DNA from 3 places in the Kitasatospora sp. NPDC048545 genome. Region 1 is predicted to be linked to each of the others. Evidence: riboswitches for the same ligand, from Rfam matches in the RefSeq annotation. Region 1 holds a riboswitch; each other region holds the start of a gene.
What was found. Region 1 has a riboswitch for S-adenosylmethionine ahead of AB0D10_RS30330 (aminotransferase class V-fold PLP-dependent enzyme). Riboswitches for the same ligand answer to the same signal wherever they lie in the genome.
Positions count from the first base shown of each region.

Region 2: linked by a shared signal. The riboswitch ahead of AB0D10_RS16610 (IclR family transcriptional regulator) and the one ahead of AB0D10_RS30330 (aminotransferase class V-fold PLP-dependent enzyme) in region 1 are both predicted to bind S-adenosylmethionine.
Region 3: linked by a shared signal. The riboswitch ahead of thrC (threonine synthase) and the one ahead of AB0D10_RS30330 (aminotransferase class V-fold PLP-dependent enzyme) in region 1 are both predicted to bind S-adenosylmethionine.

Region 1 is NZ_JBEZIQ010000038.1:49,932-53,180, forward strand. It holds gene AB0D10_RS30320 (hypothetical protein) at 66-491, shown strand; gene trpD (anthranilate phosphoribosyltransferase) at 611-1,687, shown strand; SAM riboswitch class IV at 1,823-1,941, shown strand; gene AB0D10_RS30330 (aminotransferase class V-fold PLP-dependent enzyme) at 1,993-3,249, shown strand, end outside.
Region 2 is NZ_JBEZIQ010000015.1:23,531-26,779, reverse strand. It holds gene AB0D10_RS16615 (threonine/serine exporter family protein) at 1-1,176, shown strand, start outside; gene AB0D10_RS16610 (IclR family transcriptional regulator) at 1,299-2,012, opposite strand; SAM riboswitch class I at 2,210-2,352, opposite strand; gene AB0D10_RS16605 (transcriptional regulator) at 2,586-3,249, shown strand, end outside.
Region 3 is NZ_JBEZIQ010000017.1:152,347-155,595, reverse strand. It holds gene AB0D10_RS18515 (glucosyl-3-phosphoglycerate synthase) at 1-927, opposite strand, end outside; SAM riboswitch class I at 1,099-1,235, shown strand; gene thrC (threonine synthase) at 1,252-2,532, shown strand; gene AB0D10_RS18505 (MoaD/ThiS family protein) at 2,601-2,879, shown strand.

The sequences.
Region 1 (3,249 bases):
GTGATCGGGAGTAGCATCCGGATCAGGCGAACGTGGTCCGGATCACACTTGAGGGAGCAGGGCCCATGGCGTACACGACCGATGAGACGCTCACCGTTCTCGTCTACAGCGACGACCGCAACACCCGCGAGCAGGTGCTGACGGCGCTCGGCCGTCGGCCCGCCGAGGATCTTCCCGAGCTGTCCTACCTGGAGTGCGCGACCACCCCCGCGGTGCTCAAGGCACTGGAGAAGGGCGGCGTGGACCTCTGCGTGCTGGACGGCGAGGCCGTCCCGGCCGGCGGGCTGGGGCTCGGGCGGCAGTTGAAGGACGAGATCTACGGCTGCCCGCCGGTGCTGGTGCTGATCGGCCGGCCGCAGGACTCCTGGCTCGCCGCCTGGAGCCGCGCCGACGCCGCGATCTCCCACCCGGTGGACCCGGTGGCGCTGGCCGAGGCGGTCGCCACCCTGCTGCGGGCGCGGCTGGCGAAGCGGGCTCCGGCCGCTCGTTGAGCGGTCCCGTCTCAGTAGTAGAGAAGAGGGGGCCATCGGCGCCCAGCCGCTCGATAGGCTGGCTCCATCCGTACGGACGTCCCCCGGAGCGGGGGAACCGACAACAGCTGGAGTCAGCCATGGTGAACGTGAACCCTGCGAACGGCGGTAGCGACCCCGCGCAGGTGGTCCGCTCCTGGCCGGACCTCCTGTCGGCGCTGTTGAAGGGGGAGGACCTCGACCGCTCCTCCACCGCGTGGGCGATGGACCGGATCATGAGCGGCGAGGCGTCCCCCGCCCAGGTGGCCGGCTTCATGATCGCCCTGCGGGCCAAGGGCGAGACGGTCGACGAGGTCAGTGGTCTGGTGGACGCGATGTACGCGCACGCCGAGCCGCTGGACGTCCCCGGCCCCGCGGTGGACATCGTCGGCACCGGCGGCGACCGCGCGAAGACCGTCAACATCTCCACGATGTCGGCGATCGTCGCGGCGGCGGCCGGCGCCAGGGTGGTCAAGCACGGCAACCGGGCCGCCTCCTCGTCGACCGGGTCCTCGGACGTGCTGGAGAAGCTCGGCGTGGCGCTGGACCTCCCCGCCCGGCGGATCGCCGAAGTGGTCGAGGAGGTCGGCCTCACCTTCTGCTTCGCGGCGAAGTTCCACCCCTCGATGCGGCACGCCGCCACCGCCCGGCGCGACCTCGGGGTGCCGACCGCCTTCAACATCCTCGGCCCGCTGACCAACCCGGCCAAGGTCACCTCGCACGCCGTGGGCTGCTTCGACACCCGGCTCGCCGGGCTGATCGCCGGGGTGCTCGCCCGGCGCGGTTCGACCGCGCTGGTCTTCCGCGGCGACGACGGACTGGACGAGCTGACCATCACCACCACCTCGCGGGTGTGGGTGGTGCGCGACGGAGTGGTCACCGAGACCTCCTTCGACCCGCGCGAGGTCGGCATCGAGCTGGTCGGCATCGAGACGCTGCGCGGCGGGGACCCGGCGTTCAACGCCGAGGTCGCGCGCCGGCTGCTGGCGGGGGAGCGCGGGCCGGTGCGGGACGCCGTCCTGCTGAACACGGCGGCGGCGCTGGTCGCGCTCGACCTGGGCGACGCGCCGCTGGCGGAGCAGCTCGCGGCGGGCATGGCGCGGGCCGCGGAGGCCATCGACTCGGGTGCGGCGCAGGAGCTGCTGCGGCGCTGGTCGGAGGCCACCAGCCGGAGCTGAAGCGGTGGTCGGGAGCCCGTGCCGGTGCGCCGGCACGGGCTCCCGGCGTCCGCGGAGGCGGGAGGGCGCGTGCGCTGTCCGGATGGTGGATACCCGTTTGACCGCCCGCTGGACGCGACCCTAGAGTCGACGGCAGGTCATGAGTGACAGCGTCAAGCCCCAGCTTGCTGTCCGGCAACCCTCCGTCCGTGGCGGGGTGCCCTGGGTGAGGACCGGGTCGCCACGGCACACCGTCCGTGCGGCAAGCGCGGACGCCCGACGACTAGCACTCCCGGGGTCCCCATACCCCGAAGGAGTGCATCCTCATGTCCCTCGCCACCGAAACCTGCGCCCCCCTCGCCGTCCTCGGCGCCGACGTCCAGGTCCCGCTCGCCAGCGGTGAGAAGGTCGGCTACGCGGCGCTCGACTACGCGGCCAGCGCCCCGGCGCTCCAGCGGGTGTGGGACGACGTCGCCGCCTACGCGCCGTACTACGGCAGCGTGCACCGCGGGGCCGGCTACCTCTCGCAGCTGTCCACCGACCTCTTCGAGCAGAGCCGCCGCACCGTCGCCGGGTTCCTCGACCTGCGCGAGGGCGACCAGGTGGTCTTCACCCGGGCCACCACCGACTCGCTCAACCTGCTGGCCTCCGCGGTTCCGGCCGGCACCCGGGTGTTCGCCTTCGAGACCGAGCACCACGCCTCGTTGCTGCCCTGGGCGCACGCCGGACTGGATGTCACCTACCTGCGCGCGCCGCGCTCGCGGGCCGGGGCGGTGGCCGCCCTGGACGCCGCCCTCGCCCAGGCCCCCGAAGGCCCGAAGCTGCTCTGCGTCACCGGTGCCTCCAACGTGACCGGCGAGCTGTGGCCGGTCGCCGAACTGACCCGGACCGCGCACCGGCACGGCGCCCGGGTGGTGCTGGACGCCGCCCAGCTGGCCCCGCACCACCGGGTCTCGGTGCGCGAGCTGGACGTCGACTGGATCGCCTTCTCCGGCCACAAGCTCTACGCGCCGTTCGGCGCCGGGGTGCTGGCCGGCCGGGCGGACTGGCTGGACGCGGCCGAGCCGTACCTGGCCGGCGGCGGCGCGACCCGGACGGTGGCCCGGGAGACGGACGGCTCGGTGGCCGTGGAGTGGCACACCGGCCCGGCCCGGCACGAGGCCGGTTCGCCGAACGTCATCGGCGCCTACGCGATCGCCTCGGCCTGCCGCGCACTGAGCGAGGCCGGCTTCGACGCGCTGGAGGCCCGCGAGCGGCAGCTGGTCGACCGGCTGACGGCCGGGCTGGCGGAGATCCCCGAGGTCAGGGTGCTGAACCTGTTCGGCGCCGGCTCGGCGCGGGTGGGCGTGCTGTCCTTCGTCGTCCGGGACTGGAACAGCTCGCACTTCTCGGCCGCGCTGTCCGCCGAGTACGGCATCGGCGTGCGCGACGGCCTGTTCTGCGCCCACCCGCTGGTGCGCACCCTGCTCGGGGACGAGGACGTCGCGCCCGGTCCGGTCTCCGAGTGTGGTGCGCCGGAGCCCTCGCTGCCGGGCGAGCGCAGCCTGAACGCGATCCGGGTCAGCTTCGGAGCCGGGACTCCG
Region 2 (3,249 bases), on a different contig from region 1:
GAGGCCCTGCTGGGCGGCGGCCTTCCCGTCCACGAGGTCGAGGAGGAACTCCGCGGCCTGGGACGGGCGTCGGGCGCTCCGGAGGTGCGGGTCGCGGCCCTGACCAACGGGCTGTTCGTCGCCCTGGGCCCCGACGAGGGCGCCAGGTTCCAGCCGGTGGGCGCCGCCCTGCGGTTCGAGCAGACGGCGGACGTCCTCCACCTGGTGCACCGGCTGCGCGCCGGTGAGCTCGACGGGCCGCGGGCCCTGGCCGAACTGGACCGGATCCGGCGGGCGCCGGCCCACTGGCCCACCTGGGTGGCGGACCTCGGGGCGCTGCCGGTCGGGGTGGGCGTCTGCCTCTTCCTGCAGCCGGCGGCGGCGAACGTGCTGGCGGCCGGGCTCGGCTCGCTGATCGTGGTGGGGCTGACCGTGCTCGCCCGGCGGATGCCGTACCTGCGGCCGCTGCTGCCCGTCACCGCCGGGTTCCTGGTGTCCCTGCTGGTCCTGACGCTCGCGCGGGCCTCGCTGCTGGACGGCCCGCTGCGGACGATCGTGGCCACGCTGGCGATCCTGCTGCCGGGCGGGCTGCTGGTCACCGGACTGTCGGAGATCGCCGCGGGTGCGGCCAGTGCGGGTTCGGCCCGGCTGGTGTCCGGCGCGGTGCAGCTGACGCTGTTCCTCGCGGGGCTGGTGGCGGCCGCGACCGCGACCGGCATGCCGGCCTCGGCGCTGGCGAACGTCCAGGTGGCGAAGCCGAGTTGGTGGGTGATCGGGCTGGGGCTGGCGATCGCGGTGGCCGGGCTGGTGGTCAACGTCCACACCCCGCCCTCGGCCGTCCCGTGGATCGTCGTGGTGATCGCGGTGAGCGCCACCGTCCAGGTGACGGTGGGGATGGCGCACGGCGCGGCGATCGGCGGCCTGGCCGGGGCGGTCTCCGCCGCGTGCGCGGCCACCCTGGTGCACTGGCTGCCGGGCGGTCCGCTCTGGCAGGTGCTCTACCTCCCGGCGTTCTGGATCGTGGTGCCGGGCTCCTTCGGCCTGCTGAACACCGCCCAGATCGAGGTCGGCAACGGGGCGCAGGCCGTGCTGGCGGCCGTGTCGGCGCTGTTCGGGGTGTCGATCGGCACCCTGATCGGCTCGGTCATCGGCCGCATCCCCCGCCCCTCCCTCGCCGTGCTGCAACCCCGGGGCTGAAACGGGGCTGGACCGGGTCCGCACCCGGGCCCCGAACCGCGTCCCGACCGGGCCGAACCGGGGCGCGGCGCGGCCCGGTTCGGCCGGGCGTGACGGACGCGAAAAGGGGCCGGGAGCCCCGGTCAGGCATGGCGCAGGGCCTCGGTGAGGCGGTCGGCCGCCTCGACGACGGCCCGGGAGAGCTGCGCACCCGGGTGCCGGGTGAGCCGTTCGATCGGGCCGGACACGGAGACAGCGGCCACGACCCGGTCGGACGGTCCGCGGACGGGCGCGGAGACGGAGGCGACGCCGAGTTCGCGTTCGCCGATGGACTGCGCCCAGCCGCGGCGCCGTACGCCGCTGAGCGCGGTGGCGGTGAACCGGGCACCCTGCAGGCCGCGGTGGAGCCGCTCGGGTTCCTCCCAGGCGAGCAGGACCTGTGCGGCGGAGCCGACCTTCATGGGGAAGGTGATGCCCACCGGAACGGTGTCGCGCAGGCCGGAGAGGCGTTCGGCGGCGGCCACGCAGATCCGGATCTCGCCCTGCCGGCGGTAGAGCTGGGCGCTCTCGCCGGTGATGTCCCGCAGGTGGGTGAGGACCGAGCCGGCGGCGGCCAGCAGGCGGTCCTCCCCCGCCGCGGACGACAGCTCGCCGAGCCGGGGGCCGAGGACGAACCGGCCCTGCATGTCCCTGGTGACCAGGCGGTGGTGTTCGAGTGCCACGGCCAGCCGGTGGGCGGTGGGCCGCGCCAGTCCGGTGGCGGCGACGAGTCCGGCCAGGGTGGTGGGACCGGCCTCCAGGGTGCCGAGGATCGAGGTGATCTTGTCGAGCACGCCGACACCGCTCGTGTTCTGCATGGATGGGTACTCCGTCTCAGATCCCGTGAGCGGCGGGCGGGCCGTGCTCACGGAGGCTCCCCGCGGGGAGCGGGGGGTGGTCAGCGAGGACGGGCCGGAGAAGTCGGCCGATTGCCTGCGCCGGGCACGAGACGGGTACGCGAAAGGGCCGGGGCGGGAAGCGCCCGGGCGAAGGACAGCACAGAGAGCACCGTGTCTCCTCATCTTTCCCGCGCCACAGTGGCGGCAGGCCGGAGTTGGCACTGATCCCGGACGGCACGGCGCGTACTTCGGACGCCGGGTCGACCGGGGAGCTGCCGGGGCTTCGTAGGGCCGGTCCCTCCACCCCTCTGGATGATTCGCCAGGAACCATACAAGATTCCCCGGGCCGCTCGCCAAACCTCCCCCCTCCCCCACCGCGTACGGAAGGCGGGCACCCGCACCGGCGTCGGCGCGGGCGCCGGCCCCGTCGGCCCGGCCGCCGCACCCCGCGCGGCCGCCCCGCCAGCGGTCCGGAGGGGCGCCCACCCCCGTGTGGCACAGTGGCCGCACGCCCCCGCCCGGGGGACACGCCGTCACGAACCGAGGACTCCCGTGCCCGAGTACAAGCCCGCGCCGCGCACGGTCGTCGAAGCCTGCTTCGACCCCCGGGGCACCGCCTCGCTCGACTACGTCTACGACGTCGCCGCGGCGGCCGGCCTCGCGGACCAGCCGGTGCGGCTGGCCGTCCGCCGCCTGGAGGCAGCGGGTGTGCTGCGCCAGGAAGGGCGGGGCCGCAAGGGCCGTCTCCACCTGACCGATGCGGGCCGGCTCCGCACCGACGCGGACGCCCGGTTCATCGCCCTCGCCCACGCGCAGGACGCCGGACTCGCCCCCTGGGACGGACTCTGGCGCCTCTACGCCTTCTCCGTCCCCGAGCAGCGCCGGGCCGAACGCGACGCGCTCCGCACCGCGCTGACCCGGCTCGGCGGCGTCCCGCTCGCGCCCGGCACCTACGTCAGCCCGCACGACCTCCTGCGGGAACTGACCGACGAGACCTCGCAGTCCACCGTCGACTCCTACCTCATCACCGCGGAGGCCACCCGCCTCGCCGGCCCCGGATTCTCCGACCCCGCCACCACCGCGGAACGCCTGTGGCCCGCGGCCGACACCCTCGCCGCGTACGGCCCGCTCGCCGACGCCCTCGACCACGCCGGCCGGGGCGCCCCCGCCGACGGCCCGACCGGCGCCGCGCACGGCTCCACCGGCCTCGTCGCCA
Region 3 (3,249 bases), on a different contig from region 1:
GATGGGGGTGTCCCCGGCCGGGGGCCGGGGGCGGGGGTCCGGGTCGCGGGTGAACTGGGTGAGCTGTGGGTGGACCAGGTCGGCGGAGGCCTTGAGCCGGTGGGCGCGGTCGAGGCGTTCGAGGGCGGTGCGGTAGATGGTGGCGGCCATCCGGCCGAGGGCCTGGCCGTCCTGGTGGCGGTGGTGCCGGACGCCGACGTCCACCTGGGCCAGGGCGTCCAGGCCGACCAGTTCCAACGCGTCCACCAGCAGGCCGAGTTCGACGCCGTACCCGGTCGGGAAGGGCAGCCGTTCGAGCAGTGAGCGGCGGGCCGCGTACTCGCCGCCGAGGGGCTGGACGAACCCGGCGAGCTCCGGCCAGTGGAGGTTGAGGAGGGGGCGGGCGACGAGTTCGGTGACGCGGCCGCCGCCGGCCGGGACGACAGCGCCGGACTCCGTCTCCAGCGGGCGGTCGTACATGGCCTTGACCAGGTGGATGGACTCGTCGGTCAGCAGGGGGCCGACGATGCCGGAGACGAAGGCCGGGTCGAACTCGCGCAGGTCGGCGTCCACGAAGCAGACGATGTCGCCGCGGGTGACCAGCAGCGACCGCCAGAGCACCTCGCCCTTGCCGGGGGCGGCGGGCAGCCGGGGCAGGATGGCGTCGCGGTGCTCCACCCGGGCGCCGGCCTCGGCGGCTACGGCGGCGGTGGCGTCGACGGAGCCGGAGTCGACCACGACGAGTTCGTCGACGAGCGGGAGGCGTTCCATCAGTTCGCGGCGGACGGTGCGGACGATGTCGCCGACGGTGGCCTCCTCGTCCAGGGCGGGGAGGACCACGCTGACCGTGCGCCCGGTGCGCTCCTTGGCCGCGAGGAGGGTGTGGACCGGCCGGTCGGCCGCGCTCCAGGATCGGCGGCGCAGCCAGGACGCCGCCTGCGGGAGCAGTGCGGGAGTCGGTTCGGCGGGCACGGAAGTCTCCTCGGCGGGTCGGGTGGGACGGGTCATCTCGCGTGGCGGACGGTCCCGTTCAGGATTGACGCCTTCGGATACAGTCTTCGTACAGCGGTCGGACCTTTGCACGCCGGGGTCACCGCTGAGCGCCACCACAATTTCACAAGCTCATCCAGAGGGACTGAGGGAACGGCCCGTTGACGTCCCGGCAACCTTCTCGCGCGGCTGTCGTCATACAGGCCCCGGCGGGACAGGTGCCAATTCCGGCCTGTGGCGCGACCGCGCTACGGGGAAGATGAGGAGAGAGGCCTCGCCATCATGGCTATCGACACTGTCGCACCTGTTTCCGTGGACCTCGGCCCGGCCGCCGCGCTGTCCTGTCGCGAGTGCGGCACCCGCTTCCCGCTCGGCCCCAGCTTCGCGTGCCTGGAGTGCTTCGGCCCGCTGGAGATCGCCTACGAGTTCGGCAGCGAGGGTGCGGAGGAGCTGCGCAAGCGGATCGAGGCCGGTCCGACGTCCGTCTGGCGCTACGCGCCGCTGCTGCCGGTGCCGGCCGACGTGGCGTCCAAGCCGAACCTGAACCCGGGCTGGACCCCGCTGGTGAAGGCGGACAACCTGGGCCGGGAGCTCGGCTTCACCGCTCAGCTGCACATCAAGGACGACTCCGGGAACCCGACGCACTCGTTCAAGGACCGCGTGGTGGCGTGCGCCATCGAGGCGGCGCGGGCGTTCGGCTACACCACGCTGTCCTGCTCCTCCACCGGCAACCTGGCCGGCGCGGTGGGCGCGGCGGCCGCCCGGGCCGGGTTCCGGTCCTGCGTGTTCATCCCGCACGACCTGGAGCAGGGCAAGGTCGTCATGGCCGGGGTGTACGGCGGCGAGCTGATCGGCATCGAGGGCAACTACGACGACGTGAACCGCTTCTGCTCGGAGTTGATCGGCGACCCGGCCGGGGAGGGCTGGGGCTTCGTCAACGTCAACCTGCGGCCGTACTACGGCGAGGGTTCCAAGACGCTGGCGTACGAGATCTGCGAGCAGCTCGGCTGGCGGCTGCCGGAGCAGATCGTGATCCCGATCGCCTCGGGCTCGCAGTTGACGAAGATCGACAAGGGGCTGCAGGAGCTGATCAAGCTCGGCCTGGTCGAGGACCGGCCGTACCGGGTCTTCGGCGCCCAGGCGGAGGGCTGCTCGCCGGTGTCGGCCGCCTTCAAGGCCGGCCGGGACGTGATCCGACCGGTCAAGCCGGACACCATCGCCAAGTCGCTGGCGATCGGCAACCCGGCCGACGGCCCGTACGTGCTGGACATCGCCCGCCGCACGGGCGGCGCGGTCGAGGACGTCACGGACGCCGAGGTCGTGGCGGCGATCCGGCTGCTGGCGCGGACGGAGGGCATCTTCGCCGAGACCGCGGGCGGGGTGACCGTCGGCGTGCTGAAGAAGCTGGTCGAGACCGGGCAGCTGGATCCGGCCAAGGAGACCGTCGCGATCAACACCGGCGACGGCCTGAAGACCCTGGACGCCGTCTCCGACGCCGGGATGACCGCCGTCATCCGCCCGACGCTGGACTCCTTCCGCGCCGCCGGCCTGGTGTCCGCCTGAACCTCCCCCGTCCCGGCCCCGCCACCCGGGGGCCTCGCCCCGCAAGGCCCCACCCCGCTAGGAGAGCCATGAGCGCCAACGTCCGCATCCCCACCATCCTGCGCACCTACACCGGCGGCGCCGCCGAGGTGACCGCCGAGGGCGCGACCCTGGCCGAGGTCATCGCCGACCTGGAGAAGAACCACGCGGGCATCGCCGCCCGCCTGCTGGACGACACCGGCAAGCTGCGCCGCTTCGTCAACGTCTACGTGAACGACGACGACGTGCGCTTCGCCGAGGGCCTGGCGACCGAGATCAAGGACGGCGCCGGCGTCTCGATCATTCCGGCGGTGGCCGGCGGCTGCTGAGCCGCGACTTCCCGCCATTCGGCCGCCCGTGCGTACGGAATTCCGTTCTCCGTACGCACGGGTGGCCGGTTGCATTCCGGCTGGAATCTTTCCGAGTCGAGTCGGAGTAGAGTGTCGCTCGGTTGGGAACAGGGGTTCCCTCTCGACCGCCCGCGCTGTTCAGCCCGGGCGCGTCCGGCCGGTGAGACCGGCCCGGCAATCATGTCAGGCCGATGTCAGAATTACCGCGGGGATTTGGGTAATTCGTCCGCTATGTCCGGCGTGAAATGCCGATATTTTTCCGATTCGGCCCGTCCTGTCCCTTGATCGGGCAGTGGAATTACCGGCGGCTGACCCTGTTGCAGAGGGCGTCGGTCCGGATACATTCAGC